Regions from separate parts of the Mycobacterium sp. MS1601 genome, predicted to be linked through region 2. Evidence: riboswitches for the same ligand, from Rfam matches in the RefSeq annotation. Region 2 holds a riboswitch; each other region holds the start of a gene.
What was found. Region 2 has a riboswitch for cobalamin ahead of BVC93_RS06820 (ABC transporter substrate-binding protein). Riboswitches for the same ligand answer to the same signal wherever they lie in the genome.

Region 1 (5,926 bases), 1.2 Mb from region 2:
GGAACATGGTGGCCAACTCGGCGGCCGACAGCTGCGACGGCCGGGCGAAGAAGCTGCGGGAGAACACTTCGAAAGCCAGATGCCTGGCCGCCTCGGGAAAGTTGATGGCTGCCAGGAATGCTTCTGCATCGGTGTCGTCGAGTCGCCGGTAGATCTCCGGTACCGACACCGCAGCCAGCGGTGCGGCAGCCCGGGCGTCGAGGCGGATCAGGTCCCGAAGCCGAAAAGTGGGGCTGCGCAACGCGAAGGCGATGGCATTCAGCGGTGGTGACGTGGGCAGTCCACGAAAGGTGTCGCGCCGGCCGTCCCCGTCCACCAGTGGGTAGTCCTGCACCGCGGTGAGCATGCCCAGATCCGGATCGACACGACGCAGTACTGCGCGCAGGTTGTAGTACTGCCGGAAGAAGGCGTGGAAACCTCGGTTCATCGCCACGGGGGTGCCGTCGTCCAGCACCTCGGTCCACGCGCCGACCCGGCCACCGAGATGATGTTCGCGTTCCACGATCTGGACACGCACGCCGCGCTCAGCCAGCGCGGTGGCCGCGGTCAGCCCGGCGATGCCTGCGCCCACCACTGCCACCCGTGGCGGACGGTCGAGCGTTGCAGCGTTCGGCAGTCCCCGGGGCGCGGGGTGTTCGACGCGTCTGCGGTCACTCATCGGGATTCCTTGGTGCGGGAGCGTTCCCAGAGCATCAGCACAGCGGTGACCATGGCCCATCCGAAGAAGAAGTCCTCGACGGGAATATCCCACGGTATGCGGATGCCGGTGGTGTGCTGTTCGTCGTAGAGGACGATGGGGGCGCTCAGCTTGGTCAACCACCCGTCCACCGGGATCTGGAAGCCCAGCACGATGACCATCGAGATCCAGTAGACCGGTTTGCGGAAGATACCGGTGCGCAGCACTTTCCATTCCAGGACACAGACCACGATCACGGCGACGGCGGTGGGCAGGGTGTAGCCGATCACGTGCGTCGCACCCGCGAACGCTTGCGCAGCCGGGCCACAATGCCCTCCACCGCCGAATAGGTGAGCAACCCACACATCGGGATCACCAGGAAGAACAGCAGTTCCTCCAGCGGCACCGGCCCGATGTGGACGCCGGTGATGTACTGCGGGTTGTAGGACCAGATGTCAGCCAGGATGGCCACCAGATCCCAGGCGATGAACACCGCGGCCACCGGCAGGATCGCCCGTGCCGCCCTACCGATCTGGCGGTACACCCCGGTGCCGAGGAACTCCAGCGGCGCGGTGATGGCCAGGCAGGCCGCCAGCACCAGCAGGTACTGCCAGCGGTCCATGCTCACGCCGCCCGGGTGTGCCGGCTGCGCCAGGCGTCCAGCAGCCCCACTGCCGCCACCTGTAGACGGCGGCGGTTACCGACGGTGGCTCGTTGGCCGAACACCAGGAAACCCATGTCCTCGACCCGGTCCAGGATCTCGGAGTAGAGCGTCAGTGCCGCCGTGATGCAGGGTCGAGAGCGCGGATCCAGCAACGGGATCCCTTGCTCGGCAACCGAGTACACCTCACGGGTGATGGCGACCTGCTCGGTGAGTGCCCGCTGCACCCGCGGATCGGTGACACGATTGTCGTGGCACCACTGCAGCAGATCCCGGTCCACACCGTGCGCCGCGAGCTCGTCGGCGGGCAGGTAGACGCGGCCGCGATCGAGGTCCTCGTCCACATCGCGGATGAAGTTGGTGAGCTGGAAGGCCGTGCCCAACGCCGCGGCATACGTCGCCGCCTCCTCGCGGGGACCCACCGTGCCCAGCACCGGCAGCATCTGCAGGCCGATCACCTCGGCCGAGCCGTGCATGTAGCGCTGCAGCGCTGGCCGGTCCGCGTAGTCGGTGACGGTCAGGTCCATCCGCATGGAGGTCAGGAAATCGTCGAACAGGTCCCAGCTGATGCCGAAGGTGCGGGCGCAGTGCACCACAGCGGACAGCGCCGGGTCATCCCCGTCGGCTTCATCGTTGACCAGACGGTTGAACAGCTGGATTCGCAGGCGCTCGAGCAGTTCCTGGCGCTGCGCGATGGTGGCGGTGGAGTCGAGATCGTCGAGGATGTCATCGGCGCGGCGGGCGAACCCGTAGAGCGCGTGTACGGCGGGACGCTGGTCCGGCGCCAGCAGGCGGGTGGCCAGAAAGAAGGTGCGGCCGTGTTCGGCGTTCAATTCGCGGCACACCCGATAGGCCTCGCGCAGTTGGGGGTCGTGGACGCCTGCGGCATCGAGTTCAGAGCTGAGCATCAGCGCACCACCATCGTCTGTTGTCTGCGGGAAGGAGAACCGGTGAGCCGCTCGGCGGCCAGTCGGCCGGAGATCACCGCCGTCGGGACGCCGACTCCGGGCACGGTGGACGACCCGGCGAGCACCACGTTGTCGATACCGCGGATCCGGTTCGCCGGCCGGAATGGCCCGGTCTGGGTGAAGTTGTGCGCCAACGCGAACGGGGTGCCTGCGGCCATGCCCTGCCGGGCCCAGCCGGACGGATCCACGACGTCGAGCAACTGGGGGTCCTCGATCAGGCCGGGAAGCCGGCGGTCCACCGTCTCGATCATCTGCTCGGTGTAGGCGGGACCGATCGCCGACCAGTCGATGGTGCCGACCTCGGTGTTGGGGGCAGGAGCCAGCACATAGAGCAGGTCGCGGCCCTCGGGTGCCAGTGTGGGATCAGCGACGGTGGGTCTGGTGACCAGCAGCGACGGATCCGACATCACCGTGCCGTGGTCGATGATCTCCCGGAAGGTGTCGCGCCAGGCGTCTCCGAACAGGATGTTGTGGTGGGGAAGGTCTGAACCTGTTGCGCGGCAGCCAATGTGCGCCACCACGGCGGATGGCGCCGGACGCAGGCGTAGCAATCGACGCGGCGTTCGACCGAGCATCCGGTAGGTGTCGGGCAGTTCGGTGGTCAACACCACGGCGTCGGCCGCGAACCGCTCGCCGGTGTCGGTACCCACGGTGCTGACCACGCCGCCACTGTGTATCAGCTCGGTCACCGAAGTGCCGTAACGGAATTCGACTCCTGCGGCGCTGGCTGCGGCAGCCATGGCGTCCGGCACGGCACGCATGCCGCCCCGCGGGAAGTACACCCCGGCGACCGTGTCCATGTAGGCGATGACGGCGTACACCGCGAGCGCCCGCTGCGGCGGCACCCCCGCATACAGCGCCTGGAAGGTGAACACCCGCTGCAGGCGCTCATCGGTCAGGAATCGCCTGACCACGGAGTCCCAGCGGCGAAACCCGCCGATGGACAGCAACCGCAGCAAATCGGAGTTCACCAGCGAAAGAGGTGATTGGAAGTTCGATCCGATGAAGCCGTCGAACTCCACGTCGTAGAGGCGGGTGAGCCATTGGCGCAGTTGCAGATAGCCCTGCGCCTGCTGCGGGCCGGCGAAGCGTTCCACCTCGGCGGCCATGGCCGCCGCATCGCTGTGTACCTGCAGTGCGGTGCCGTCGGCGAAGGAGGCCCGGTATGCCGGTGCCACCGGGATCAGGTCCAAGCGGTCGGCACTGGATTCGCCCACTGCGGCGAAGGCGTCGTCGATGATCTCCGGCATGGTCAACACGGTGGGCCCGGTGTCGAGCCGGTAGCCGTCGATGTCGGCTCGGCCCATCCGTCCGCCGGGGTGGTGGCCGCGCTCCAGCACTGTGACCGCGACACCGCGGCCGGCAAGGTGCATGGCAGCAGAGAGCCCGGAAAGACCAGCTCCGACCACCACCACGCGGCGGGGTTGACGGAAACGCAGGGTCACGAAGGTCCTCCCGGGCTACAGACAGTGCGAAGGAAGTTCCCGTTCTGGCCAGGTCGAAAACATCGCTTCTCGGGTACCAGAAACGCTGTGGACTCGGGGCGAACGGCAGCTGGCTGCTGGATTGTGGGCGCGACTGTCTACCTGGCCTCCGAAGCTCTTGCAGCAAAGGCACTCCCAGGCTACAGCTACCTGTATAACTACCTCAGCGACCTCGGCGTCGCAACCGTTATGAACGTCGGGTTCGTGGTTCACGGTGCATTGTTCGCAGTCGGAGCCGTCGTTGTCACCCACGGAGCGGAGCCGGTCCTGACCAGGCGCGGTTTCGTCGCGGCCGCCGCGGTGAATGCGCTGGGCAACGTGGTCATCGCCGTGTTCCCGAGCTACCTCGACACCAAGGTGCCGTGGCACGGTATCGGCGCCGGGCTCGCCATCATCGGTGGCAACCTGGCCCTCGTTGTGGGTGGTGGCGCCGGCCGCTGGTCCTGGTGTCGGTCGGTGTACCCGATCATCGTCTGGGAGTTGGTCACCGCGGTGGTGCTGCTCGCGGGACGTTCGCGGTAGTGTTCCCGGTGCAGCTGGTTTGCCTTTGACATCCGTCAAGGGCATCGCAAGAGGGAACCCGGTGAGAATCCGGGACTGTCCCGCAGCGGTATGCAGGAACGACCGCCGTCAACGGCACTGATGTCAAGCATCGGGAAGCGACGGCCAGTAGGAGCATCCACGGATGCGCGCCTGTGAGTCCGAAGACCTGCCAGTTGTGCCGGGCGCGCCGCGTCCGGCGGCGCATCGCCTCGTGGACTGGGCGTATGGCCGGCGTGGTGATCCCTTGCGTCGTGCAGGTGGTCGGTCCGGCGGTACGGCCGTGGGCGATGGGCACTCCGTCGTACCGAAGGAACCATCCCGTGTCACCGACCTTCTCCGCCACCGTTCTCGGTTCACCCCGGATCGGGCCCAACCGCGAACTCAAACGCGCCACCGAGAACTACTGGGCCGGCAAGATCAACCGCGCCAAGCTCGAGGCCGTCGCCTCGGGTCTGCGATTTTCCACCTGGGCGGCCCTGACCGCCGCAGGCCTGGACTCGATTCCGGTCAACACGTTCTCCTACTACGACCAAATGCTGGACACCGCGGTGATGCTGGGTGCGCTGCCGCCCCGGGTGGCCGTCGTCGACGACGATCTGGACCGCTACTTCGCCGCCGCTCGTGGTACCGGGGAGATCGCCCCACTGGAGATGACCAAGTGGTTCGACACCAACTACCACTACATCGTCCCGGAGATCGGCCCGTCGACGACCTTCAGCCTCCACCCCACCAAAGTGCTCGGTGAGCTCGCGGAAGCGCTGTCACAGAAGATCGCCGCTCGCCCGGTGGTGATCGGGCCCATCACGTTCCTCGCGTTGGCCAAAGCCGTTGATGGTGGTGGTGATCCGATCGAACGGCTCGACGATCTCGTTCCCCTGTACATCGACCTGCTGGGCCGGTTGTCCGCAGCGGGCGCTTCGTGGGTACAGCTCGACGAACCCGTGCTGGTCACCGACATCCTCTCCAACGCCGCAGGTCTCGCGGAGTCCGTCTATCGCCGTCTCGGTGAGGTGGCCGAACGACCGTCGATCTTCGTCTCCACCTACTTCGGCGGACTCGACGCGGCGCTGCCCGCGCTGGCCCGCACCCCGGTCGAGGCCATCGGCGTCGACTTGGCGGCAGGCAGCGAGCAAGCCGTGACGGCGGTTCCCGAACTGGCGGAGAAGCTCGTCGTCGCCGGGGTGGTGGACGGGCGCAACATCTGGGCGACCGACCTGGAGAAAGCGCTCGGCGCGCTCAACGCGCTGGTGGGATCGGTCGGCGCGGTAGCGGTGTCCACGTCGTGCTCGACGTTGCACGTGCCGTACTCGCTGGAGCCGGAGACAGGGCTGGACGACGCGCTGCGCAGCTGGCTGGCGTTCGGTGCCGAAAAGGTCCGCGAGGTGGTCACGTTGGCGTCGGCGGTGCGCGGTGAACGCGATGAGGACGTGTTTGCGGCTTCGGCGGCGGCGGTGGCGTCGCGCAGATCGGATGCGCGGCTGCACAATGCCGACATCCGCGCAGTGCTCGGCACGGTGCTGGCCGCGGGTCTGCACCGAGGTGCCGCCCCGGAGCGCCGCGCCGCGCAGGACGCCCGGCTGCGCCTGCCCGTCCT
Region 2 (5,926 bases):
GTCGCAGAGCTGCCCACCGGTGATCCCCCAACCTGGTCGGCAAGCAGGTTGACCCCCACAACCAGCGTCGTGATGAGCAGTGCGGGAACCAGCACGCTCAGCGGGGCGATACCGATTCCCGAATGGTTCTCGGCCACCATCAACGCCCAGTCCGGTGCCGGTTGAGCAGTGCCGAGCCCGAGGAAACTACTGGCTGTCACCACGGCGACGGTGGCCGACAACCGGATGCCGGCGTCGGCGATCAGCACCGGACGCAGATTGGGCAGGATCTGGCGGGTCGCGATGCGCCACGTGCTCTCGCCGCGCGCCTGCGCGGCCTCGACGAACCCGGTTGACATCAGTTCGATGGTGGCGGTCCGCACTATCCGCGCCACCCATGGGGTGGACACGATGGCCGTCGCGCACATGATCGCCAGTGGCCCCTTACCGACCGCCGCGGCCATCACCGCCACCAGGAGGAACCAGGGCAATACGATGATGACGTCGACCGGTCGCATCAGCCAGCCGTCGGCGCGGCGGCGCATTCCGGCGGTCAAGCCGATCACCACACCCAGCGCGTAGGAGGCGGTGAGCGCCGTCGCCGCGAGGACGATCAATCGGTGGCCACCGTGGAGCACGCGTGACAGGACGTCTCGGCCCACAAAATCGGTGCCGAGCAGGTGGCGCGCGGACGGTGTCTGGAACGGCATGCCGTGGGCCTCGGTGGGTGAATACGGCGCCAGCATCGGCCCCAACGCCACCAGCACACCCAGGGCCACAAGCATCAGCGCCGCGAAGCTCACTGGGATACGGCTCACCGCCGCAACACATTCCGGCCGGATGGGGTGAGCAGCATCGCCACGATATCGGCGATCAGATAGGCGAACACGCCGAAGGCGGCCAGCAGTACCGCTGCAGATTGCACGAACGGCAGGTCACGACCCGAGATGGCCCTCAGCAGTTCGTGTGCCAGGCCGGGGTAGGCGAAGAGCACCTCCACGATGGCGATCCCACCCACCAGCCCCACCACGGCTCCAGCCAGGGGGTGCAGGGCCGCCGACAGCGCGTTGGGTGCCGCGTGGCGCAACACCAGTCGCCGCTCGGGTATGCCGTTGATCCGGGCAGCCGTGATGTAGTCGCTGCTCATCACCTCGCCCATCTGAGCGCGGGCCACCCGGATGGGATGGGGCGCAAGGCCGCAGAGCAGACACAGTACCGGCAGCACCAGGATCTCCGGCCGCTCCAGGGGGCTGGTGCCTCGGGGTACCAGCGAGACAGCAGGGAACCAGCCGAGTCCCAGCGCCAACCACGAGATGCACAACACTCCGATGACAAACGGCGGCACCGACTCCGCGGACAGGGCCACCGAACTGACCACCTTGTCCAAGCGGGTTCCCGGGCGTGCGCCCGCCGCCAGTCCCAGGGTCACCGACAGCGGGATCAGGATCGCGACGGTGACCGCCGCCAGCACCATGGAGTTGCCCAACAGCGGGGCGATGATCTCCGACACCGGTCGTTGTGACAGCAACGAGACCCCGAGATCACCGCCGGCCAGTCCGGCCGCCCATTCGGCGAATCTCTCCAAAGCCGGACGGTCGAGCCCCAATTCAGCCCTCAACATCTCGAGTTGGCGGGGATCGGGCTGTCCGGCTCCCTGCCGGGACAGCAGGATGGTGGCCGCATCGCCCGGCAGCAGTTCGAACAACCAGAACACCGCGGCGGCGACGATCACCACCACCAGCAGCGCGCCGGCCATCCGACGGGCGAGATAACGAGCCACGGGCGCGTCAGCCGCGCAGACGGGTCACTGGAGCACCCAGCTGGTGGAGAAGTTGGCCCAGTCACCGGTGCCCGGCACGCCGTCGCGGATCCCTTGCACATGGTTGCGGACCGCGGTCGGCTGCAGCGCGAAGGTGTGCAGGATGTAGCCGCCTTCGTTCCAGAGCTGTTCCTGCAGTTGGGCGTAGAGCTCCGCCCTGCGTGTGGTGTCCATGGCGGCCCTGGCTTCGGCGAACATGCGGTCCCACTCGGGGTTCTTCCATCCCGTGCCGTTGCTGGGTGCGTCCGACGTCATGGTCTGCCCGTAGAAGTAGTCCAGACTGTAGTTCCACCAGCCCGTTTGAGTGAACGGCCGGTTGCCGGAGATCTGCGAGAAGTAGATGTCGTTGGGCTCGGTCTGCAACTCCACGGTGATACCGGCTTTTTTGGCCTGCTCGGCAAACAGTGTCGCCGACTCCAACTGTCCTGGGCTCACATCGGCGGTGTGCAGTGTGACGGTGAGGTTTTCGTGGCCCGCTGCGCGCAGCAACTCCCGCGCCCTGTCCGGGTCGTAGCTCCGTTGGGGCAGCTCCGAGTTGTAGAACGGCGCGCCCTTTCCGTACAGGTCGTTGCCCTGCTCGGCGAAGCCGTAGAACACCGAATCGACCATCGCTTCTCGGTCGACCGACAATCGGAGTGCTTCGCGCACCCTCTCGTCGTCGAACGGCGCAGCGTCCAGTCGCATCTGGAAGGCGGACATGATTCCCGCCGGCGGCGTGACAAGGTAGATGTCGGGCTGATCGCGCAGGGTGTTCGCCTGCGCGGGGGCCAGTTCGTAGACCACGTCGGCTTCGCCGGACAAGAACGCATTCAGCCTTGGTTCGGCCGCGGCGATCTGCAACATCTCGACAGCGTCCAGACGAGCCGGTCCGTCCCAGTAGCGGTCGTTGCGTATCAGCCGGGCCCGGTCGCCCGGTGACCAGGACTCCGCGACGAAGGGCCCGGTGCCGACGGGCAGGGTGTCCGAGTCGAAAGTCGTGGTGCCGTTCTTGACGACGTAGACATACCAACCGGCAAGTACCGAACCGAAGTCGGCCAGCGGCTCGTTCATGGCGATGGACAGCGTCAGATCGTCGATCATCCGACTGCCGGCGAGGTCGACCATGGACAGGTCGCCCGAGGAGGGTTTGTCGGGGTCGAGCATCCGCTCGAAGCTCCACATGACGTCGCGGGCGGTCAGCGGGGACCCGTCGCTGAACTCCACTGCCGGCCGCAGCCTCACCCGCCACTGAGTGCCGTCAGCGTTGGGTTCCAGTGCTTCGGCCAGGCGGTAGCGCAGCGTCAGGTCGTTGTTGTACTCGACCAGGCGATCCCACACGCTCTTCGACAGTGCTCCGCCCGCGGAATGTCCCACCACGTGAGGGTCCAGCACGTCCGCGGTCGCCGAGGTTCCCGCGAACACAGTCCTGAGCGTGCCACCGGTGACGGGTTCACCCGAGTTCGGTGCCGTGGAATGTTCGCTGCCACAGCTACTCAGCAGAACCGGGGCGCCCAGGGCGGCCAGCCCGCCAGCACCTACGCCCAGCAGGAAACGACGTCGTTCGAACATGTTCGGTTGTCCATCCTCGTGGTGTCACTAACCCACGCAGGCGATCTGGCTCCCTGCTCGCGCTGGACGCAAGCAGGTCACAGTTGCGGGACAGCCTCGGATTCACACCGACGTTTCCCTGCGTGGGACGCAGACCATTCAACCATCACAGGTCGATCACCACATCGGTGGTTGGGCGGGCGCAGCACGGCAGGACGTTGCCTGCCGCGGCCGGCTCCAGCGGTTCGGGGTCGTAGCGGACCTCGCCGGACAGCAGTACGGTCTCACAGGTGTGGCACACCCCGGTGCGGCACGACCACCGGGTTGGCACATCGCAGGCCTCGGCGAAGTCGAGCAGAGTCTCGAAGCGGTCACTCCATGCAACGGTCAGAGCACTGCGCGCAAAGGCGACACCGGGACCGGTGCCGGCCCGGCCCTGCGGTGCGTGCGGCTGTACTGGCGTGGTGGCAGCCAGGCCCGGCGTCAAAGCAGCACCGGCGCCAAAGGTCTCGGCGTGCAGATGTGCGGCGTCCAGCCCGGCCGACATCGCGGCCATGAACCGGTCCGGGCCGCACAGATAGATCTCCGCGGAGGCGGGCACTCCCAGGCCGGCCAGTACCTCGAGGGACAGCCGCCCCGTTCCGTCGAAATCCACGTCACCCGCGCCGGGTGTGCTGTAGACGATGTGGCGGTGACTGTTCGGCAACTGATCGAGCAGGCTCTGCACCTCGGCGGCGAAACTGTGCTCGGCACCAGCTCGGGCACCGTGCACCCACCACACCTCTCGCTCGGAGCGTCTCTTGGCCAACGTGTGCAGCATCGACAACACCGGAGTGACTCCGATGCCCGCCGATAACAACATGATCGGGCTGTCGCCGTCGTCGAGCACGAACGCACCGCGGGGTGCGGCCACGTCGAGGGTGTCACCGACGCGAACATGACTGTGCAGGTACGCCCCTGCCCGGCCGTCGGGCTCCAACTTGACGCTGATGCGGAACTCGGCGGAGCCTGCCAGGTTGGACAGCGAATAGCTCCGTACCACCGCGCTTCCGGAATCCGGTTGCAGTCGCACGGTCACGGACTGGCCGGGCAACCAGGCGGGCAAGCCGTCGGGCGCAGCCAACCTCAGTGACAGGACGTCGCGGCTCTCCCGCTGCAGCCCCACCACCTGCAGCGCGCGGAACCCCGGCCAGGCCGGTGGGGCGCCGGAGGCAACCGAACTCAGTCCGACATTGCCGCGGCCCTCGCCCGCGTCTGCCAACGCCCGCAGGGATCCCTGCCAGCCTGGACTCAAGGCCGGGATCCTCAGTGCCCGTTCCAGATCGTCGCGGGCATGCCCGGGTAGATACAGCAGCGCGTCCATGTCGGCGACCGAGATGTGCTCGGGCCCTGCCGAGATCTTGGTGATCGTGTCGCCGGCCTGCACCAGGCCCTCCTCGATCACCCGACAGTAGAACCCGGGACGCCGATGCGAGACCAGCATCGCAGGCATCCGCGGTTCGCCCAGCCGCAATCCGACCCGGTAGCAGGTCACCCGCGGCTGGGTGACCTCCAGGACCACGCCGCCGACCCGAAACCGGTCACCGATACAAACCTCGTGATCCGCCAGGCCGTCGACGGTGAAGTTCTCCGCGAAGTGCCCCGGCCGCAGATCATCTCGCTGCAGCACCGCCGACCAGTAGTCATACGATTCCAGCTGGTACACCAGGACAGCGCGTTGTTCGCCGCCGTGCCCACCCAGATCACCCTGCCCGTCGCCGTCGATATTGAGGCGGCGCACAGTCTGTGGCCCGGCCACCGGGTACTTGTAGACCGCGGTGTGCACGGTCCGTCCGTTCCAGTCCACATCGGCGGGCAAACCGACATTGACCGAGACCAGGGTCGCCATCTCTAGCCCCTCATGGCGCTGACGATCTCGTCGGTGGAAACCACCGCGTGCGCCAGGTAGGCGAAGTTGATCAGCGCGGCCTGGTAGCCGTCACCGCGCACGGGGTGACGCGGGCCCGCGGTGGCGTCGCGGACCACGGCCACTTCGAAGCCCTGCTCCAGGAGGTCGCGCAGGTGCGATTCCACGCAGATGTTGGCCAGCATGCCGCACAGAACCACCTTCGTGATCCGCCGCTTTCGCAGTTGCAGCACCACGTCGTTGGTCTGCGGGCCCCACACCTTGTGTGGGCTGGCCACCACCGTGGCTCCGTCTTCGATGAACTCTCGGAGGTCGTCGAGCCAGTCCGCGCCGGAGCCGGCGAAACCGTCGAGGGTCAGCGGACCCTGACGTGCGAAGGTGTCGCTGCTCAGTTCGTCGGATTCCAGGGGTCCGTTGAACAACCACGTGTGATCAACCGGATAGAAGTAGTGCGGTGAGACCACCAGTGGGTAGCCGCCCGCGCGGGCGGCCCCCAGCAGTTCGACCAGGTGGGCGACGGTGTTGTTCTCGGTGATGCTCGCCGCCAGCACCTCCCAGTTGCGTCCGGCCGGGCTCAGCACATCGTTTTGTGGATCGATGATCAGCACTGCGGTATCCGAGGGGTGGTAGTGCATGGAGGTCCTCTTCTCTCGATTCCTCCGGATCCTCCCAGTTCCGCCGAGCTATCCGCGGAC
Region 3 (5,926 bases), 1.1 Mb from region 2:
CGTCGACGACGAGCCGACCGCCAAGGCGAACCGACACCGCCCGCGCTTCCAGGTGCGCGGCACTCATGGCGCCACCGCGCGGCGGGCATCTCGGCGGATCAGCCACAGGAAAAATGGGCCGCCGCACAGCGCGGTCAGCACACCCACCGGGATCTCCTGGGGCGCGGCCAATGTGCGGGCCGCCACGTCCGCCAACACCAGGAACGACGCGCCGGCCAATGCGGTGGCAGGGAGCGCGCGTCGGTGATCACTGCCCACCACCAGGCGCATGGCGTGCGGCAGGATGAGCCCGACAAATCCGATCGGACCGCTGACCGCCACCAGCACACCGGTGACCAGTGAGGTCAGCACGAACATCCGAGCCCGAAACCTGTTGGCGTCCACGCCCATCGTGATGGCTGCTTCGTCACCGGCCAGCAGCACATTGAGCGTGCGGGACTGGGCCAACAGCACCGCCAAACCCGCCAGCACCACTCCCATGGGCAGCCACAACGATGCCCAGCTGGCCCCGCCCAGTCCACCGAGCAGCCACGTGAGCACCTGCCGCGCCTGGTCGCCGGTACGGGCCATGATCAACATCAGGCTGGTGACCGCAGACAGCACGTAAGCCACCGCCACCCCTGCGAGCACCAGACGGGTGGTGGTGATCTGACCACCCGCCCGCGACAGCAGATAGACCACCGCCAGCGCACCCAGTGAGCCGGCGAAGGCCGCCACCGACACCGAGGCGAAGCCGAAAATCGCCACGCCACTCAGGATCACAGCCACCGCGCCGACAGACGCTCCGGAGGACACACCCAACAGGTACGGGTCGGCGAGCGGATTGCGCACCAGCGCCTGCAGTGTCATCCCCACCACTCCCAGTCCGGAGCCCACCACCGCCCCCAGCAACACCCGGGGAGCTCGTGACTGCATCACGATGGTCTGATGCTGTGGCTCAACTGGCTGCCGCAGGAGCGCTTTGAGCACCTCCGAGGTAGGGACCGACACCGATCCCACGGCCAACCCGAGCATCACGGCGGCCACGAGTACCACCAACAGCACGAGGATCACCAGCGGATACGGTGGGTGGGTTCTCACGCAGGCACCTTGGGCAGCGGGCAGTCACTGCAGGTGCGCCCGGCGGCGGTGCGGTAGTACAGACAGCAGCTGCGGCGCTTCGGGGTAGCGACAGGACCGGTGAGACGGCCGGCCAACGGTGGCTGTTCCAGCAGCAGCGCGGTGGCGGCGTAGCACGACCTGGCGCGACTGGCCGAGCGCGCTGCCAGCACCAGCGCGGTGGCGGCGTTTCCCCACAGCAGTCCGTCGGCCATCTTGACCGTCGCCCGCAGAAGTTGATGAAACGGTGCCAACTGCACGTCGACGACGTTGCGGTACAGCAGCCCTGCCACCTCACCGGGAGTATCTGCCCTGGTGCCCACCGGCGCGGTGAAGCCGAGTATCAGGGTGCTGTCGTCGGCGCATCCGTACTTCAGTGCGGTCAGGTCCGGAACCACCCGGCCGAACGCCCACGCTCCCAACGACACTGCCCACAGGCGTTCGGCGAACTCGTACTGCAGAGCCGAGGCCGCCACCCGCGCCTCGGTGGTACCCAGCCGGGTCGCCCTGGCCTCCAGCGCCGCACCAAGATCGAAAGGTGGTGGTGCGCTGTCGAGTTGGGTCTCGAAGTACTCGCCGTACCGTGCGGCCCTGGACAACGCCGCAACCAGCGTCATCAGAACCTGTCGGGGTGCAGCTGGGCGGCCAGCTCCCCCACCGCATACGGTGCGCGGACGCCGAGCACCGCGTCCTGCAGGGTGAGCACCGCGAACCTGTCATTGCGGATGGCGGGGACATCGGCCAGCTCGGGCCTGCTCTTGAGAAAGGCCTTCTTCTCCTCCACCGACGGGGTACCGAAGTAGTCGTAGATGATGATGACCTCCGGGCTGCGGTCGATCACCTGCTCCCAGGACACGTCGGCAAAGGTGTCCTGCACGTCGGCGAAAACATTGCTGGCCCCGGCCAATTCGATGATCTGATTGCCGATGCCCTGGCCGCCCGCGGTGAACGCGGTGCCCTCACCGCTGTCGTAGACGAACGCCCGCAGCGGCGTGACGTCCTGTACGGCGCCGGAAGCTTCGGCCACACTGTTCTTCATCTCGTCGGTGAGGCTCGCGGCACGGTCTGCGACACCGAAGATACCGGCGATCCGGTCGACCTCGGCGTACACGTCCGCCATGGTGATCGGTGACGTGGCGCAGTACTCCGGGTTGAGATAGGTGGTGACACCGGCATCGGCGAACGCTTGCCGGGAGCGGCCCTGGGCCTCGTCGAATGCGCTGTTGTAACCGCCGTACACAAAATCGGGATCGACCGCGATCACCTGCTCGAAAGACGCGTCCTTGTCCGAGATCTCCGGGATCGCCTCATAGGCCGCGGTGTACTGCGGCAACGGTGGATTGTCCGGATAGACCGTGCCGACCATCGAATCCTGCAGCCCGAGTGCGAGCATCATTTCGGTGGCGTGCTGATAGTAGCCCACTGCCCGGGTGGGCGGTTGGTCGACGGTAACCTGCACCCCGCAGTTGTCGATCGCGGAAGTTGTTGCCGTATCAGGGGTTTGGGAGCCACACCCGACAAGCAGTGCGGCGGCGGCGAGAAAGGTCAGGCAGGTGCGTGCAGACACGATTGACTCCATCCGGGATGTCCTCGTCCCAGAGCAGGGCGTCCGGCGGGGGCAGTATCGGACTCCCGGGTTCTACCCGGTCACCGTGGCGGGACCGCGCCGGATTCACACCGGCTTCCTGCTTGCCCATCGGAGCCGGCGGGTTGACCGGCAGTGCTGACAGTAACCGATCTGGGCCGCAGCCACGACGGCAACCAGGACGGTGGGGCATCGGGGGCGCGATCGAACAACCCACCTGACGGGTCGTCGATGCGCCCACCCCAGCGCACCAGGTCCTCGGCGGGGCGGTAGATCTGCCGGATCACCAGGACGCAGAGCCCGACAACCGCGAGGTCCCGCAACAGCACGGTGGTGGTGAGGGCCTGCTCGGGCAGCCCTTTGTTCTGCTCACCGAAGAGGTACAGCATCCGCGGCACCCACACCAGCGCGTCGATGGTCATCCAGGCCAGCAGGAGCCGACGGTGCGGCAACGCCAAGACCGCCAATGGCACCAGCCACAGCGAGAACTGCGGACTCCACACCTTGTTGGTCAGCAGGAAAGCCGCCACCACCAGGAGAGCCAACTGTGCCAACCTCGGCCGCTGTGGCGCCGTCAGGGCAATGTAGACGATGGCGGCGCAACACAATCCGAACAACAGTGCCGTGACGGTGTTGAGAATCGCCGGCGGCTCCCAGAACCCGAGATCGGCGTCGAAACCCGGCCAGCCGGTGAAGCTTCCGAACACGTTGTACAACGAGTCCATGTCCTCACCGCGGCGGCTGTTGAGTCGGAAGAACTCTGCCCACCCGGCCGGGAACAGCACCATGATCGGCAGGTTGACCACCAGCCACGCGGCCAGCGCCGCCGCCACCGTCTTTCCCGCCTCCGCCAGCCGATTCGACCTCAACGCCAGCGCCACGATGGGCAACAGCAGCAGCACCGGATAGAGCTTGGCCGCCACCCCGAGGCCGATCAGGACACCGGCCAACACCGGTTTTCGGCGTGCCCAGGCCAGCAACCCACCCATCGCGAAAGCCGTTGCCAGTGCATCGAAGTTGGTGAAGATCTGGAAGATCAGCAGGGGTGAACCGGCCACCAGCGCCGCGTCCCAGATGCGCCGCCCGGCCAGCATCGCGGTGGCCCACACCGTCGTCAGCCACGCCAGCGCCAGCCCGAACGCCGCGATGTTGAAGAACATCACCACTTCGGCGACGCCCGAGAGCACCGGCCACGACACCGCCCGCGTGAGCGCCGAATACGTCTTGGCCAATGCCATCGCCACGTACTGGTAGACACCGGTGATCACCGGATACTCCATGTAGCGAACAGCTGCGGTGCCGTCGTACTGGGTGCGGGGCTGGCCGTTCTCGTCGGTTTCCAACCAGCTCGACTTGTACGGGAACTTGCCCTGGCTCAACAACTCCGCGGTGTACAGCGGCACGGTGTCGGAATAGCACAAGCTGTAGTAGGCCCGCTGGTTCTCCCAGTTGGCCACCCGCTGATCAGCCGACCCGGTGCCAATGGTCTGCAGGCAGGGCGATTTTGTGGCCCACCCCAGCGCCAGGAACATCACGGCGATCACGAAGATGACCCGCAGCGGCGTGAAGAACCGCTGCCTGCCGATCAACGCGTGGCGTCCCACCGGGCCACCGACCACATCGGACATGGCCGACACCATCTTGTCGTTGCGGCTCGGAAGATCACGATCATCAGCGCTGCGGGTGTCCGAGGCCAGCCGCTGCGGCGAGACTTCTTCCGTCACGGAGCAGGCGGACCCGGCGGCGGAACAGGCGCAAGCGGATCACCCGGCGGCGGAACCGGAGCTCCGGGCACAGGAGGCGCACCCGGTGCCGGTGCGGGCACCGTCGTCGGCGGCCCCAGCGGAATGGTGATCCCGGGAGCGATCTCGAGACTCGGCTGGATCACCGTGCCGGGCGGGGGCGTCGGCGGTGCGGTCTCGGTGGGCCGTGGCGGCGGGGCAGCAGGCACACCGGCGTAGCCGCCGATCTCCGTCGGCTTGGGGAAGTCCTCGTTGTCGGTGCCGTCGAGCGCGCCGTCCATGGTCGCTTTCCAGATGTCCGACGGCAGCCCCGAACCGTAGACCGGCGAGCCCCATTGATTCTCCAGGGGTTTGGTGCCCTCGGTGGTGCCCACCCAGACCGCCGTCGACAGCGACGGGGTGTACCCGACCATCCACGCGTCACGGTTGTCGCCGGTGTCGCCGAGCTGGTTGGTGCCCGTCTTGGCCGCCGACTTCCGGCCCCGGCCAGATTGTGCCCGTTGGCATATCCGGCAATGGGCTGCATGGCGGCAGTGACGTTGTCGGCGACCGCCTTGTCGATGCGCTGCTCACCCTCGGTGTCCTGGTTGGCCGCGTCGAACAGCACCTGGCCCTGGGCGTTGACCACCTTCTGCACAAAATGTGGGCGATGGTAAACGCCGGAGTCAGCCAGCGTGGCGTACGCCGAGGCCATGTCGAGAACCCGGGATTGATACTGCCCCAACACCACACCGTTGTTCGGCGGGCCGCCCTGGCCGTCCTCACTGAGCGTGTGTTCCACCCCGGGGAAGCTCTCGGCGATACCGGCACGGTGCGCAGCGTCGGCGACGTCGGCCGGGCCGTTGTCGAGCTCCAGCATCAACCGGTAGAAACTGGTGTTCAGCGAACGCTTGAGTGCTTCGGCGATGTTGCAGGTGCCGCAGTTGCTGCCCTCGACATTGCTGATCTGGATGCCGTTGACCGTGAGCGGCGACGAGTCGACCTGATAGCCCAAACCTTTGCCCTGCTCGAGAGCAGCAACGAGGGCGAACACCTTGAACGACGAGCCGGTGGGCAGGCCGGCCTGGGCGAAGTCGAATCCGTTGGCGTCGGCGCCACCGTAGTAGGCCTTGATCGCGCCCGTCTTCGGATCGATGGACACCACCGCCGACCGCATGTCGGGATCCTGACCTTCCAGCGTTTCGGTGACCGCCGCTTCGGCCGCGCTCTGCGCCTTGGGATCAATGGTGGTGGTGATCTGCAGGCCCTCGGTGTTGAGCTGCTGTTCGTTGATGTCGAACAACGTCAGCAACTCGGCGATGACCTGCCGTTCGATCAGGCCGTTGGGCCCGGTGGTCTGATTGGCGGTCTGCGCCTGATCCGGTGGGATGGTCGGCGGAAAGACCTGCGCGTCGCGATCCTGCGGCGACAACGCACCGATCTCGACCATGCCGTCGAGCACCCAGTTCCAGCGGTCCGTCGCACCCTCGAGATCCACCGCGGGATCCAGGGCGGACGGGCG
Region 4 (5,926 bases), 820 kb from region 2:
CACGAATGGTGGCCACCATGCCGCCGTGGTACTGGAAGTAGTCATCGCTGTCGGCAATGTCGTGTTCGCGGGTGTCGATGTTCTTGGCTGCCACCTTGATGCGCGAATAGTTGGTGCGCATGTCATCGGCGGCGGCCACCCCGTCGAGACCACGACCGTAGGCGAACCCGCCCCACGCGGTGTACACCTCGGCCAGGTCTTTGTCGTCACGCCAGGTGCCGGCCTCGATCACCTGCAGGATACCGGCGCCATACGAACCCGGTTTTGATCCGAAAATTCTTGTGGTAGACCTGCGTTCGTCGCCGTGATCAGCCATATCGGCGCGCGCGTGGGCCGCGACGAAGTTCTGCTCGTCCGGCTCGTCGAGTGCGGCGACCATGCGTACGGCGTCGTCGAGCATCGCCACCACATGCGGAAAGGCGTCGCGGAAGAACCCGGAGATCCGGACCGTCACATCGATGCGCGGTCGGCCGAGTTCCTGCAGGGACATGATCTCCAGCCGGCTGACCCGTCGCGAGGCCTCGTCCCATTCCGGTCGAACACCCAGCAGCGCAAGCACTTCGGCCACGTCGTCACCGGAGGTACGCATGGCGCTGGTGCCCCACACCGACAGACCCACCGACTCCGGATAGGCACCGGTGTCGTCGAGGTAACGAGCCACCAGCGATTCGGCCATCGCCTGGCCGGTCTGCCAGGCCAGGCGTGACGGCACCGCGCGGGGATCGACGGTGTAGAAGTTGCGGCCCGTCGGCAACACGTTCACCAAACCGCGCAGCGGCGATCCAGAAGGTCCGGGGCGCACGAATCCACCTGAGAGAGCGTGCAGTACGGCGTCGAGCTCACCGACGGTGCCCGCCAACCGGGGCACCACCTCGGTAGCGGCGAACCGCAGCACCGACTGCACCTCGGGGTCGTCGTGCAGAGTGGTCGCGACGGCGGCATCCCAGCCGGCGGCGTCCATGGCTTCGACGAGTCCGCGGGCGCGGGTCTCGATCTCGTCGACAGCGGCTGTCTCGGCGTCCTCTTTCAGACCGAGCGCGGCGCGCAGCCCCGGCACGGCGTGGTCGCGGCCACCCCACACCTGGGCGGCCCGCAGAATCGCCAGCACCAGGTTGACCCGCGCCGGCCCGACGGGAGCGCCGCCGAGCACGTGCAGGCCGTCGCGGATCTGGGCGTCCTTGATCTCACACAGCCATCCGTCGACGTGCAGCAGGAAGTCGTCGAACTCTTCGTCTTCCGGACGGTCATCGAGGCCGAGGTCGCGGTGCATCTCGGCAGCGCGCATGAGATTCCAGATCTCACCTCGGATGGCCGGTAGTTTGGCCGGGTCCATCGAGGCGATGTTGCCGTACTCGTCGAGAAGCTGTTCCAGTCGCGCGATGTCGCCGTAGGTCTCGGCGCGAGCCATCGGCGGAATCAGGTGATCGACGATGGTGGCGTGTGCGCGACGCTTGGCCTGCGCGCCCTCACCGGGGTCGTTGACCAGGAACGGGTAGATCAGCGGCAGGCTGCCGATGGTGGCGTCGGTGGCGCAGTCAGCCGAGAGCGCGGCGTTCTTGCCGGGTAGCCATTCCAGGGACCCGTGCTTACCCAGGTGTACCACCGCGTGCGCACCGAAACCCTGCTCCAGCCAACGGTATGCAGCCAGGTAGTGATGACTCGGCGCCATATCGGGATCGTGGTAGATGGCCACCGGGTTCTCGCCGAAACCGCGGGGCGGCTGGATCATCAGCACGATGTTGCCTGCCCGCAACGCGGCCAGCACGATGTCACCGGCATCGTTGACGAACAGTTTGCCGGGCGCCGGGCCCCACGCCTGCTCCATCTCCCCGCGCAGACCCGCGGGCAGGTCCGCGGTCCACGCGGCGTACTGCTGGGCACTGACCGTCACATGCGCGTCGGTGAGTTGGGCTGTGGTGAGCCATTCCTCGTCCTGCCCACCCGCGGCGATCAAGGTGTGGATCAGCTTGTCACCGGCCTCGGTCTCGTCGTCGATTCCGAGCACGCCGAAACCGTCACCCACGTCGTACCCCGCCGCAGCCAGTCGGTGCAGCAGGCGCACGGTCGAGGCCGGGGTGTCCAGACCCACGGCGTTTCCGACCCGGGAATGCTTGGTGGGATACGCCGAGAGGACCAGAGCAAGCTTCTTGTCGCCGTTGGGAACCCGGCGCAGCCGGGCATGGTTGACGGCGATACCGGCCACCCGCGCGCAGCGTTCGGCGTCGGCGACGTAGTGCGGCAGGCCGTCCTCGTCGATCTCCTTGAACGAGAACGGCGCCGTGATCACCCTGCCGTCGAACTCCGGGATGGCGATCTGGTTCGCCGAGTCCAGTGGGGTCACGCCGTCGTCGTTGGCCTCCCAGTCCTGCTGAGACGAGGTGAGACACAGGCCCTGCAGCACCGGGATGTCCAGGGCGGCCAGCCGCTCGATGTCCCAGGACCCGTCGTCGCCGCCGGCGCTGACGCCGGCGGGCCTGGATCCGCCAGCGGCGAGCACGGTGACGATCAGCGCGTCCAACGTGGAGAACGCCTCGTAGAGTTCCTCGGGCGCGCTGCGCAGCGACGACGCGAAGAGTGGGACGCCCACGGCCTCGCCGGTGGCGTCGATGGCGTCGGCCAGTGCGTGCGCGAACCCGGCGTTGCCGCTGATCTCGTGGGCCCGGTAGTAGAGGATGCCCACTCTCGATTTGCCGTCGGCCTGCGCAGGGCGGTCGGCGTAGCCCCAGTCCGGGATCACGGCGGGCGGTTCGAAGCCGTCGCCGCCGAGCAGCACGGTGTCGCAGAGGAATGCGTGAAGTTGCCCGAGATTGGCCGGGCCGCCTTCGGCGAGATAGACGTGGGCCTGGGCCGCCAGCCCAATGGGCACCGTCGAGTTCTCCATCAGCTCGGGGCTGGGCTGGCGCTCCCCGCCGAGGATCACCATCGGCAGGCCGCTGGCCCGCAGGGTCTCCAGTTCGGCGCGGATCTCGTCGGAGGACCCCAGCACCCGCATCACCACCACGTCGGCGCCGTCGAGCACCGGCTCCAACGGCTGGCGCGCCGGGTTGCCGAGGCTGTACGCCGCTCCGCTGGCGCGGGCCGAGAGCAGATCGGTGTCCGAGGTGGACAACAAAGCAATACGGGTCACGTCATCAGGCATGATCGATCTCCCCGGGGGTTGGCGCCCCTCAACTGTGGATCCTCGTGGCCAGTGTCTGGCTGGGACCCCGTAAACGGAATCTCACAGTGGCGCAACCGCCCCGGATTCGCACCGGGTTCCTGTTCCACGAGGTGTGCGGGAATCAGCTTAGTGTAGGTGTCCCCCGGAGAGGACGCCAGGACATCGCCACCACGCACCCGACACCCGGCGGCCACCGCCCGGCATCGCTTCCCGATCTCCAAACCCCTCACACTCTCCGAACCGAGGTCGTCAACTCCGGGAGCCGGCGGAATCTGAATGATGGAGTCTTTCAACGGGAAAGACGTGTGCACGGGCGCAGGTTCATGGCAGGCCCCTGGTGGCAACTGTCGTGTTCACGCTACTGGTGCGCTTGGGCCGCATCAGCGTCGAGGAGGAACAACCCGGCAATCGTCCGGTCGTCCCGGAAGGTGATGCGAGCGACATAATCACCGGCCTCGAAAGCCAATGGCGTGTTGGTGACCGTGAAGTCCCCGGCCCGCATGACATCGGTCTTGCCCCGACTCTCGTACGCCCCGGCCAACCCCACGATGTGCACCCAGGCCTCGGCCAGCCCCTCCTCGGAGAGGCGTTCGCGCATCGTGGCATCGAAGCGAGCGCTGACATCGGCCCAGCGGACTCCAGCGAGATCGTCGATGACCGCGGCGGCCAGTTCGTCGGCTCCGGCAAGAGCAGTGGTGTTCATGGTTTCTCCCGTTCTCGGATCGATCGGCTTGCCGTAGCGCTGGAAAGCGGCTTGGCGCGAGACACCCAGCACTCCGCCGATCTCCTGCCATGTCCGGCCCTCGTCTCGTGCCTGGAGCACAGCTGCGGCCAGCAACGCCTCCGCCATGCCCTGGACATCGTGCGCCGCGCGCACCAACTCGAGCGGATCGTTGTCGTCACGCAATACGGGCGCAGCCAGGATCTGACCGAGCTGGCGGTGGAGCTGCTGGCCCGTCGCGGTAAAGGAAGCGGACATACGTCAAGATTAGATTGACTTCCGGCCATTCGTCAATATTTTCTTGACAGAACTCGCCGCCGGAGCCCCAACCGGAAACCCTTCGGCATCAGCGTCAGCCGCTCAGCCACTGTGAGCGTGTAGCCGGGGTCGGCCACCAGGTCGTAGCGCCGGATCAGCGTGCCGAGTACCAGCACGGCCTCGTGCAACGCGAACTGCCGTCCTATGCACGCCCGCTCACCGGTGCCGAACGGCTTGTACAGTTGGGCGGGCCGGGACCGAAGATGTACCGGCGCAAAGCGATCCGGGTCGAACTCGTCCACCGTGGCCAAACCCGGTCCACTCCAACGCGGATCGCGGTGCAACGTCGTCGTCAACGCCAGGGCCCACTCCCCCTTGCGCATCCTGTACCGGCCCGCCAGCACGGTGTCCTCACGCGCCGCCCGATAGTACGCAGGCACCGTGGGTTGCAACCGCAGCGATTCGTCGAGCACTCGGCGGACGTATCTCAGTTTGGCGATCTGCTCGAAGTCGGGCTCATCGGCCTCACCCCACACCCGATCCACTTCGTGGCGGGCCCGCGCAAACACCTCAGGATGCGTCGAAAGAAAGTAGATCGCGAAAGACAGTGCACCCGAAGTGGTTTCATGCCCAGCAACCAGGAAGTTGATCAGCTGGTAGCGGATGTTGGCCTCGTCGAGCGGGGCATCGGGGGCCAGCATGATCTCCAGTAGGTCGTCATGGTGACCCAGCCCTTCGCTTCTGCGCCCGGCGATGATCTCGTCGGCCACCCGGTGCATCTGGGCGGCGTGGCGCCTGACTTTGCGTTCATAGCGGTCACCGACGAACTTCGGCAGGAAGGTCGCCCGGAACACCCCGAGGCGGTCCGAACCCACCAGCGCCTCGACCATGTTCTCCACGAAGGGGTGGGGACGGTCCGACTGAAACGCGCCGAACGAGTAGCCCGCCGCACACCGGCCGATGGTCTCCAGCGTGACGCGGGTGGTGTCGGCGGAGACGTCGACGCAGGCTCCGTTCTCGCAGGCGGTGTCCCAGGCATCGGTCAGTTCGGTCGCGGCGGCCAGCATCGTCGGGTGGTAGCGCCGCATCGCCGCCTGAGAGAAGGCAGGCATCAGCAGCTGATGGGCCTTGCGCCAGTTGGGTTCGTCGTTGTCAGCGGTGAACAACCCGTCCCCACCGACCACCCGCAGCGCCACCATGTCCGGCCCGAGGTGCTTGCAGAACCGGCTCTCGTCATTGAGTTCGGTGACCACTTCCGCGCCGGCGGCCACCACGTATCGTGCCCCCAGGAAGGCGAATTCGAACAGCGGACCCAATTGGGCGGCCAGATCGGCCACCGACTGGGCGGGCTCGCTGCCCCGGAAGCTGAAGATGTCCCCCAGCAGCGGGACCCGGCGCGGAGGGTGTGGAATCCGGCGGTCCCGCAGCGCACTGCCACTGCTGACTCCGCCGACGATCACCGCCACGCTCGCACCTCCGCCGCTGTCGTTATTGTACGTATGTCAGATAGTATCCCAGCATGTCTGAACGGTCCGGCGCCCGCCCGTCGCGCAGAAGACTGTCTCCCGACGACCGGCGAACCGAACTGTTGGCCTTGGGCGCCAAGGTGTTCGGCGAGCGGCCCTACGACGACGTCCGCATCGACGAGATCGCTGAGCTGGCCGGCGTCTCCCGCGCTCTGATGTACCACTACTTCCCGGACAAGCGCGCGTTCTTCGCCGAGGTGGTCCGCGCCGAGGCCGAGCGGTTGTTCGAAGCCACCAGCACAGCGGCCGTTCCCGGGCAGA

Region 1: it holds a riboswitch for cobalamin, as region 2 does, so the genes downstream of both, metE (5-methyltetrahydropteroyltriglutamate--homocysteine S-methyltransferase) here and BVC93_RS06820 (ABC transporter substrate-binding protein) in region 2, are expected to answer to the same signal.
Region 3: it holds a riboswitch for cobalamin, as region 2 does, so the genes downstream of both, BVC93_RS12290 (ABC transporter substrate-binding protein) here and BVC93_RS06820 (ABC transporter substrate-binding protein) in region 2, are expected to answer to the same signal.
Region 4: it holds a riboswitch for cobalamin, as region 2 does, so the genes downstream of both, cobN (cobaltochelatase subunit CobN) here and BVC93_RS06820 (ABC transporter substrate-binding protein) in region 2, are expected to answer to the same signal.

Annotation. Positions count from the first base shown of each region.
Region 1 covers NZ_CP019420.1:198,109-204,034, reverse strand. The annotation lists gene BVC93_RS00995 (FAD-dependent oxidoreductase) at 1-658, opposite strand, end outside; gene BVC93_RS00990 (lycopene cyclase domain-containing protein) at 655-966, opposite strand; gene BVC93_RS00985 (lycopene cyclase domain-containing protein) at 963-1,298, opposite strand; gene BVC93_RS00980 (phytoene/squalene synthase family protein) at 1,301-2,245, opposite strand; gene crtI (phytoene desaturase family protein) at 2,245-3,750, opposite strand; gene BVC93_RS00970 (DUF998 domain-containing protein) at 3,874-4,311, shown strand; cobalamin riboswitch at 4,310-4,520, shown strand; gene metE (5-methyltetrahydropteroyltriglutamate--homocysteine S-methyltransferase) at 4,620-5,926, shown strand, end outside.
Region 2 covers NZ_CP019420.1:1,405,247-1,411,172, forward strand. The annotation lists gene BVC93_RS06810 (ABC transporter ATP-binding protein/permease) at 1-797, opposite strand, end outside; gene BVC93_RS06815 (ABC transporter permease) at 794-1,759, opposite strand; gene BVC93_RS06820 (ABC transporter substrate-binding protein) at 1,784-3,346, opposite strand; cobalamin riboswitch at 3,377-3,500, opposite strand; gene BVC93_RS06825 (MOSC and FAD-binding oxidoreductase domain-containing protein) at 3,492-5,213, opposite strand; gene BVC93_RS06830 (cysteine hydrolase) at 5,216-5,866, opposite strand.
Region 3 covers NZ_CP019420.1:2,514,557-2,520,482, reverse strand. The annotation lists gene BVC93_RS12305 (ABC transporter ATP-binding protein) at 1-67, opposite strand, end outside; gene BVC93_RS12300 (FecCD family ABC transporter permease) at 64-1,080, opposite strand; gene BVC93_RS12295 ((2Fe-2S)-binding protein) at 1,077-1,715, opposite strand; gene BVC93_RS12290 (ABC transporter substrate-binding protein) at 1,715-2,665, opposite strand; cobalamin riboswitch at 2,693-2,832, opposite strand; partial or broken gene BVC93_RS12285 (glycosyltransferase family 87 protein) at 2,806-4,407, opposite strand; partial or broken gene BVC93_RS12280 (transglycosylase domain-containing protein) at 4,404-5,926, opposite strand, start outside.
Region 4 covers NZ_CP019420.1:582,954-588,879, forward strand. The annotation lists gene cobN (cobaltochelatase subunit CobN) at 1-3,139, opposite strand, end outside; cobalamin riboswitch at 3,169-3,292, opposite strand; gene BVC93_RS02765 (DUF3887 domain-containing protein) at 3,519-4,139, opposite strand; gene BVC93_RS02770 (cytochrome P450) at 4,172-5,605, opposite strand; gene BVC93_RS02775 (TetR/AcrR family transcriptional regulator) at 5,659-5,926, shown strand, end outside.